One region of the Pseudomonas sp. CYM-20-01 genome, then DNA from elsewhere that is predicted to be linked to it. Evidence: predicted binding sites of a transcription regulator. Region 1 holds the regulator's gene; the other holds the start of a gene.
The links. The regulator FliA, encoded in region 1, starts transcription of late flagellar genes. The targets are predictions, from matches to a motif close to CTAAAGTTTNNNNNNNNNNNGCCGNTAA.
Positions count from the first base shown of each region.

Region 2: M2497_RS13145 (methyl-accepting chemotaxis protein) is a predicted target of FliA. The motif match lies at 1,702-1,729, and genes of this name have one in related genera.

Region 1 is NZ_AP025169.1:5,052,883-5,057,622, forward strand. It holds gene M2497_RS22810 (chemotaxis protein CheA) at 1-1,082, opposite strand, end outside; gene M2497_RS22815 (protein phosphatase CheZ) at 1,094-1,882, opposite strand; gene M2497_RS22820 (chemotaxis response regulator CheY) at 1,901-2,275, opposite strand; gene fliA (RNA polymerase sigma factor FliA) at 2,445-3,185, opposite strand; gene fleN (flagellar synthesis regulator FleN) at 3,182-4,015, opposite strand; gene flhF (flagellar biosynthesis protein FlhF) at 4,122-4,740, opposite strand, start outside.
Region 2 is NZ_AP025169.1:2,877,514-2,882,253, reverse strand. It holds gene M2497_RS13145 (methyl-accepting chemotaxis protein) at 1-1,640, opposite strand, end outside; gene M2497_RS13140 (DUF1444 family protein) at 2,346-3,563, opposite strand; gene M2497_RS13135 (DUF4253 domain-containing protein) at 3,826-4,608, opposite strand.

The DNA of each region.
Region 1 (4,740 bases):
TCAACCCGCACGGTGGTTTCGGCTTCACTGGCAGGCTTCTCGGCTGTCGGCGCGGCGGCGGCACGTGCCGGAGCAGGTGCGGCGGCCGGGGCCGGTGCTGGCTTGGCAGCCGGTGCAGGTTTGGCGGCCGACGCTGGCGCAGCGGCCTTGGCGGCGACCGGTGCAGCGGTCGCCACCGCTGCGGCCGGGGCCACTTCGCTGAACTTGCCCTTGCCGTGCAACTCGTCCAGCAGGGATTCGAACTCGTGATCGGAGATCAGCCCATCGCCCGCAGGGGCGGCGCTGGCAGCAGCCGGTGCCGCAGCCGTGGCGGCGACTTCCGGCAAGGCGTCGGCCGCGAAGGTGCCCTTGCCATGCAGTTGGTCGAGCAATGCCTCGAATTCATCGTCGGTAATGTCGGTGCTTGCGCTGGCCGCCGGTGCATCCGCAGGAGCAGCAGCAGGTGCCACTGCGTCGGCCGCGAACTGGCCCTTGCCATGCAACTGGTCGAGCAGCGATTCGAACTCGGCGTCGGTGATGTCTTCGCTGGTCGGTGCGGCGACCGGTGCAGCCGGCGCAGCCGGTGCTTCCGCCTCGGCCTTGACGGCACTGAGGGAGTTGAGCAGCTGTTCGAACTCGCTGTCGGTCACATCCGGCTCGGCCTCAACCACAGGCTCCGGTGCGGCTTCAACCACCGGTGCGGCCGACGTGTCGGCAGGTTCCGCCAGGCGCGCCAGGGCGGCCAGCAGTTCCGGAGTGGCCGCCGTGATCGGTGCACGGTCGCGCACCTCGCTGAACATGCCGTTGACCGCATCCAGTGCTTCGAGAATCACGTCCATCAACTCCGAATCAACGTGACGCTCACCCTTGCGCAGGATGTCGAACACGTTCTCGGCGATGTGGCAGCACTCCACCAGCTCATGGAGCTGGAGGAAGCCGGCGCCCCCTTTTACAGTGTGAAAACCGCGAAAAATTGCATTGAGCAGGTTCGCATCATCCGGTCGGCTTTCCAGCTCGACCAGTTGCTCGGACAACTGCTCTAAAATTTCGCCGGCCTCTACAAGGAAATCCTGAAGGATTTCTTCATCGGCGCCGAAGCTCATGTGGGTGCTCCTTAGAAGCCTAAACTGGATAACAGGTCATCGACATCATCTTGACCCGATACAACGTCTTCACGTTTATCGGCATGAATCTGCGGACCTTCACCCTTGGCGAGATGTTTTTGTGGATCTTTTTCCGAGAGGATCGCTTCGCGGTCATGTTCGATGCCGGCGAAACGGTCAACCTGGCCAGCCATAAGCACCAATTTGAGCAAGTTGCTTTCCACTTCGGTGACCAACTGGGTCACACGCTTGATCACCTGACCGGTGAGGTCCTGGTAATCCTGGGCCAGCAGAATGTCATTGAGGTTGCTGGAAACCGTGCGGTTTTCCTGCTCGCTGCGTGACAGGAAACCGTCAACCCGACGTGCCAACTCGCGAAACTCCTCAGCCCCCACTTCCCGGCGCATGAAGCGGCCCCAGTCGTGGCTCAGGGCCTGGGCTTCAGTGGCCATGCCGTTGACCAGAGGCGTGGCGTTTTCCACCAGGTCCATGGTGCGGTTGGCCGCCGCCTCAGTCAGCCTGACCACATAGGACAGGCGTTCGGTGGCATCGGTGATTTGCGAGATTTCTTCGGCCTGGGGCATATGCGGGTCAATCTGGAAATTGACGATCGCACTGTGCAGCTCGCGTGTGAGCTTGCCCACTTCCTGGTACAGGCCGCGGTCACGGGTCTGGTTGAGCTCATGGATCAACTGCACCGCGTCGCCGAACTGGCCTTTTTCAAGGCTGTCGACCAACTGGTGAGCATGCTTTTTCAGGGTCGACTCGAAGTCTCCCTGTGACGTTTCTTTATGCTCCATAGCTCCCCCGCGATGGCATTAGCCGTGGATGCGTTCGAAGATTTTTTCGATCTTCTCTTTCAAGGCCAATGCAGTGAATGGCTTGACCACGTAACCGTTGACCCCGGCTTGGGCAGCTTCGATGATCTGCTCACGCTTGGCTTCGGCGGTCACCATCAGCACTGGCAGGCTGCGCAGCTTTTCGTCAGCGCGCACGTGGCGCAGCAAGTCGATACCGGTCATGCCCGGCATGTTCCAGTCTGTTACCAGAAAGTCGATGCTCCCGCTGTTGAGGATCGGAATCGCCGTAATGCCGTCATCCGCCTCGACCGTGTTTGTGAACCCAAGGTCACGCAACAGGTTTTTTATGATCCGCCGCATCGTTGAGAAGTCATCAACGATGAGGATTTTCATGTTCTTGTCCAATTCGACCTCCAAGCAGTCTTAAACGCGCCCAGCACCTGGACGCGCCATTTCAATCAACAGGCATTACACAAAAAGGACTGCCGGGGGCACCACGGGTCGAACCCGCGAAGGCCGGTTGCCCTCGCGGTATCGTCTGCAGTGTCCCCACACTGCCTGTTCAGCGCGCTCGCCACTCTCCCAAACGCCCCCGCAAGCGGGCTGCGCACTGGCTGTGCAACTGGCTGACCCGCGATTCGCTGACACCCAGGACCTCACCGATTTCCTTGAGGTTCAGCTCTTCGTCGTAGTACAGCGCCAACACCAGCCGCTCACGCTCCGGCAAATTGGCAATCGCGTCCGCCAACGCCCCCTGGAAACGCTCATCTTCCAGGTCACGCGATGGCTCCATATGAGCACTCGCGCCGTCCTCGTGCAGCCCTTCATGTTCGCCGTCCTGCAACAGGTCGTCGAAACTGAACAGGCGGCTGCCCAAGGTATCGTTCAAAATCCCGTAGTAATCGTCGAGACTCAATTGGAGTTCGGCCGCAACTTCGTGATCTTTAGCGTCGCGACCGGTTTTTGCTTCAATTGCGCGAATTGCGTCACTGACCATGCGTGTATTGCGGTGTACCGAACGCGGCGCCCAGTCACCCTTGCGCACTTCATCGAGCATCGCGCCACGGATGCGGATGCCCGCATACGTCTCGAAACTTGCACCCTTGCTCGCGTCGTATTTGGTCGACACTTCGAGCAAGCCGATCATGCCCGCCTGGATCAGGTCTTCGACCTGGACGCTGGCGGGCAGGCGCGCCAGCAAGTGATAGGCAATGCGCTTGACCAGGGGCGCGTAGCGCTCGATCAACTCGCCCTGGCTGTCACGGGCAGACTTCTTGTACGCGTTGTAGCCGGTCGCTGTCATAGCACGGGTCCTGCGCTCGTCTGATGCACCAATCGCTCGACGAAAAACTCCAGATGCCCCCGAGGGTTGGCAGGCAACGGCCAGGTATCGACCTTCTGGGCAATAGCCTTGAACGCCAGTGCGCACTTGGAACGAGGGAACGCTTCGTAGACTGCACGCTGCTTTTGCACAGCCTTGCGCACACACTCGTCGTAGGGAACTGCGCCGACGTATTGTAAGGCGACATCGAGGAAACGATCCGTGACCTTGGTCAACTTGGCGAACAGGTTGCGCCCTTCCTGCGGGCTCTGGGCCATGTTGGCCAGGACGCGGAAGCGGTTCATGCCGTAGTCACGGTTAAGCAGTTTGATCAGGGCGTAGGCGTCGGTGATCGAGGTGGGTTCATCGCAGACCACCAGCAACACTTCCTGCGCAGCGCGCACAAAGCTGACCACGGACTCGCCGATCCCGGCGGCTGTGTCGATCACCAGCACGTCGAGGTTGTCGCCGATGTCACTGAACGCCTGGATCAGCCCGGCATGCTGCGCCGGACTCAGGTGCACCATGCTCTGGGTGCCGGAGGCGGCCGGGACGATGCGGATGCCACCAGGCCCCTGCAGCAGCACATCGCGCAGCTCACAGCGGCCCTCGATCACATCGGCAAGGGTATGTTTGGGCGTCAGCCCCAGCAGAACGTCGACGTTCGCCAACCCCAGGTCAGCATCCAGCAGCATGACGCGACGGCCAAGCTCTGCCAGGGCCAGGGACAAATTCACTGACACGTTAGTTTTCCCGACGCCACCTTTGCCGCCGGTCACCGCGATCACCTGTACGGGATGCATGCTGCCCATTTTATTTCTTTACCTTGTCTTGCTTAGACGCAGGCTACATGGCTTGGCCGCGTGAATCGCTTGCAGACCATCGATGTAGATACATTTCACGGTGTTCATACCGCCCTCAACCTACCCGCTTCGCCGGGTTGTGGTAGAGGTCGGCGAACATATCGGCCATCGCTTCCTCGCTAGGCTCGTCTTGCATTTGCACGCTGACTGCACGGCTGACCAACTGATGACGGCGCGGCAGATGCAGATCATCCGGGATCCGCGGCCCGTCGGTCAGGTAGGCGACCGGCAATTCATGACTGATGGCCAGGCTCAGCACCTCGCCCAGGCTCGCGGTTTCGTCGAGCTTGGTGAGGATGCAACCGGCCAGGCCGCAGCGCTTGTAACTATGATACGCAGCGGTAAGAACCTGTTTCTGGCTGGTGGTTGCAAGCACCAGGTAATTTTTCGACTTGATGCCACGCCCGGCCAGGCTTTCCAACTGCATGCGCAATGCCGGGTCGCTGGCTTGCAGGCCGGCGGTGTCGATCAGCACCACGCGCTTGCGCAGCAGCGGGTCGAGGGCGTTGGCCAGGGACTGGCCCGGATCGACATGGGTCACCGACACATTGAGAATGCGACCCAGGGTCTTGAGCTGCTCCTGGGCACCGATACGGTAGCTGTCCATGCTCACCAGCGCGATATTCTGAGCGCCGTACTTGAGCACGTAACGCGCCGCCAGCTTGGCCAGGGTG
Region 2 (4,740 bases), 2.2 Mb from region 1:
TAAAGCTTAAATTTGGCTACCAACTGGTTGAAGGACACTGCTAGCCTCGAGAGTTCGTGGCTTGAGGCATTTGTCTGATGCGCTCCGGTAGCAGTTTGAGCTGACAAGCTTTGAATGTTGACGAGGTTACGATCCACCTCACGAGCAACCTGTGCCTGCTCTTCTGACGCGCTTGCGATCACTAGATTGCGTTCTGTGATTGCAGCTACCCCCTCAGTGATTGACTCCAGAGCAATGCCTGCAGCCTGCGCAAGCTGACGTGTGTTATCTGCCTGGCTCTGACTCTTAGTCATGGTTTCTACTACAGAGGTAGCGCTTGTCTGAGCAGCGTTAATCATCCCCTCGATTTCGATAGTCGATGATTGGGTACGATGAGCTAGAGCTCTTACCTCGTCAGCTACTACTGCAAATCCGCGACCTTGCTCGCCCGCTCGAGCAGCTTCAATGGCCGCATTCAGAGCTAGGAGATTGGTTTGGTCAGCAATCGACCTGATGACCTCAAGCACCTTGCTGATTTCTTTCGTCTGATGAGCAAGCTCTTGAACCTGTGAGCTCGATGAGTTGATTTCCCCAACCATTCCTTCAATCGCTATAACAGCTTCTCCAACCTTAGTTTTGCCAGCCATGGCGTTTTGATTGGTTCTTTGCGATATTTCTGCTGTAGAAACGGCATTGCGAGCGACTTCATCGACCGCAGCTGTCATTTCATTCACAGCGGTAGCAGCCTGTTCGATTTCGCTATTCTGCTGAGTAAGACCCCGTGTGCTCTCGTCCGTTACGACGCTCAGCTCTTCTGCTGCCGAGGCTAGCTGATCTGATGCACTGGATATATTTTGAATTGTGCTTCGAAGGCTCGCCTGCATCTCATCAAGGGAGGACAGTAATTTCCCGGTTTCGTCCTGGCTACCTGCGTCAATACGTTGCGTAAGATCTCCAACTGCAATACGCTCTGCAGCAGATACTGCATAGGAGAGTGGCCGGGTAATGAGTCGCGTAATAACAACACCCAGGCCCATTGCCAGGACGAACGCGATTACCATACCTGCAATCATCGTTAGCTTAGAACTTTGAATAAGAGCATCGCTTTCACTTCGGAGATCGTCCGCTTGATCATTGTTAGATGCAATTATCCCTAGCATCTCTTTCTCAGCGAAACCGTACTTATCGCTGACGTCTCCTATCAGTTGCAATCTCGCCCCTGGCAAATCCCCCGACATCAAAGTATTGGCGAACTTCTCTCCCGCATTTATATAAGCAGGCCAATCCCGTTCAAAATTATCACCTAAGGCCTTTTCGTCATCGCGCAGCGGGGTGCTACGATAAATAGCAAATGCTTTCTCTACAGCACGCTGGCGGTCAGATAATGATTTTTGAGTGGTTGCGAGTTCCCCCTCAGCTGCACCACCAGCTTTTTGTGCCAGCAACAAGTACAGGTCTCTATTGTGATAAATTACTTGCTGCAGAGCTTCATTCACCTTGTTAATTGAAGTTATATTATTGCTAAACACAGATGAGATCGCATCGCCCAGCCGTGAGTTTCCGTTCATCCCGACGAGCCCAATCGCGATAGTTATCAATGCGCATATCAAGAATGATATGGACAGTTTTGCCGCAAGGCGTAAATTCAGGAACCAAGTCATAGAGCTTTCTCTTCATAGGGGAGATCTGGTTAACCTTGAGGCACGCCATTGATCAGGAGAGGTATCGGCAAGAAGGGACGATTATTGAGCTTTTTTCTCACGCGCAGCTTAAATATATTTATTATTATGTTTGTCACCCTAACCTCAAATAATATTGATTTTAATAACAATTCGCGCTTCATATTAAGGTTGTTGAATATTCACTGATAACAACTTGGCTGATTTAGCTTCTCATCCATTGAAGGCCGCCTTTCCCAGTTGGGTGCGAAGCAATCTGAATAGCTGATGCCTCTCTGATCCTTCCACTAGATCGAGTCAGCTAGGAATCTGAGAGCGCCATTCCAGCTTAACCAGAGTAAGTCGGAAAGCGCTGAGTAACCGGAGCAAGCGGAGCGCGCATGCTGGCACAGCCGAAGGCGTGAAGGATGGACGCCCGCAGGGCCGAGATACGGCGGGACGCGGAAGCTCGGTTCACGACAGCCTGCCCGCGCATAGCGGCTCGCCAACTGAAGTAAGTCAGTCAGATCTTGCGGCCCGACTCAGTAGCGCTAGAGAAGCCACCAACCCCACATCGGTAAACTCCCAAATTTTCCCACCAGGATAAGCAATCAAAATGGGGAGTGTATCGTAATGATAAATTGCGACTGCTGCTTTGCCAGCTCAGCGATACCTCCATTGCAGTGCGCCAGAGTAGTAGAGCACTGATCACAAGGTAGTCAGGCGATTAAGCTGCTCAACCGAAGGAAATCCCAGTGTCCGATAGCGACGTGGATAGCCCGCTTCTGCAGCCAGCAGATCGCCAAGCTCGGATTCAAGTTCACTCCAGGAGACGGTTTTGACTGTCGCTTCCCCACCCTCAACAGGTTCAACCAAAGCGACGCGATCTGTCTTGGGCAACAGCGTCAGCACACCTTTTGTCCAGGCGCTCATCGATACCGTTTGGTTTGGTTGGTCAGCCATTTGGAAGAGGTTGTAGGAGGCGACGAAGATGTCGATGCCCTTTTCCAGATTGAGCTTGTCGAGCAACTCTTTCTGATTGGCATAATTACTCTGCAGCAGCAAATGCTCCAGTGTAACCAACCGACTGCTGACCCCTTCATCATCACAGTTAAACGGTATGATATCGCGACCTTCGTAGGTGTAAATATCGGTAGAGACAGCACGCCCCCTTTCAAGAGCCTGGAAAGCAAGCTCTACCATCTGACGAATTCCCTGTTCGTCCTTGTCTCCAGTGACCATCAGGACGTCTCGACTGGGCACCATGAACACTGGCCGACCTTTAACTGGCACGCGCTGAAGGACATCTGGCAACAACACCCTGCTGGTGTCGTACCCATCCGCCCACTCCCCAGCGTATAGGCCTGGAATAATCTCACCGAAGGCTTCGTTTGTCGTATCACGCAGGTTCTCGATGGAGATCTTTACCGCCTCTTCCATCGTCACACCCCAATGTGCTTCGGGGCCATTGGTAAGGGTGGCAGTGGACTCGGGCGAATCGACAGCAAGCAGAATAACGCAGTCTCGGCCCAAAGGCTGTGAAACATAATCGTACTGCTTGTCGCCATTTTTACGGGCGTGTTCCAGTCGAATTTCTTCAAGCATGGCAAGGTTGCGAATCACCGGACGCAGCTGTGCTTTGACATTATCAAACACAGTCTCGGTTTTTCTACCCGCCTCTAACAGCGTCGATACGTATCCGGTCAGAACGGCGGACTTCTGTGCTTTGTCTGCATTTTGATAGTCGCGAAAGGCATTATGGAGATTGAAGTACGATCCATCCCCATGGCGGATGCGAAACTCGTTCTTCTCAAAATTCATATTCTCGCTGAAGCCAGCTTTACGAGTCGAATCCATAAATTTTTTGGCAAATGCTTCATCAGTTAGCGGTCGATTGAAGAATTTGTCGAGCAGGGAAAAAAGCATGTACAGAATCCTTTTTGTCAGCAGGCAATTGTAAACAGCGGGAATTGGGTAGGCTTAAACTTGTTCAGAGCTTGGGACGGCTGCTCTCCATATCGACAGCTATCAGACGAAATTGAGGTTACGTAGCGGAAAACGAGCAGCGCCAATCATGTGCCTGATTGTAGTGGATGTGTGGATACTGCCCTCATACAAGGCGGCAAAAAGCTCCAGACCTCTCACAAGCTTTGTTAACTATTCAGCCGGACTTTGGATGCGACGAAGCTCACTCCACGTAACGGAGCCAAAGATGCGTCCGACCGGAGATCGCCTGCGCAACTTTGGAAACACGTCCCTTTAGGTTTTCATCGCTAGTGTTATAGAGCGCACAGAAGTCTTTGGCTACGACGTTAGCAAGTGATGTATCAGGCGGTTCAGCACGAATGAAGCCGATGTAAGAAGCACCTACGCCCATCAACTCATAGCCATGCGCTTCTGAAAAATGACGCGCAACGGCAAAGTTTTTCGCGGGATCCAGATCCGAAGTGAAATAGCCATTCGGAAAAGCCGCGAGTGCCTGGCAGGACTGCTGAACGGGTACCAGGAGCGCTGAAAGAGGCTGCTCTAGAAGAGAGATAGGGTTGTTCTGGTAACCGATCCACTCCTGGAGGGCCTGCTGATCTAGCGTCAAACCATGAGTACAAGCATCCTCGAAAGACGTGGCTGCAACCAGGGTCATGAAATTGCGAAGACAGATTGCGAACTCCTCTTTCGTAGTCGGATAGCCTATGTATTCACCATTCTCAAAGCACTCTGGAGGCAAGCCCGCTATGTCCTGCTCCGATGCATCGTCCATCCCTAAATTATTGCGCACATGTCCCGAGGTGTAGCGGGCTTGGTGCAGATCATCGAGCGAGAACAGAGGTTTAAAGCCTGGATGCGCCTCAGCAATCTTACGACGAGCTTCGGTCAGATCGTCAAAGCTGGTAATCCCGCTCACGCCGTACTCATCGCATGTACCTACAGACGGATTATCACGCTTGCCGTTACCGCGAAATTCGATATCCATAAACCGTGGCCAGCTCCATTTTGGTACTGAATTGAGTGAGTAATCCTAAGCGTTTCAGGATCATCATTGAAGGTCTGCCGCCAAGCGACAATAAGTCTTCCTGCCACCACATAGCAGCGCGCTACGCTAACT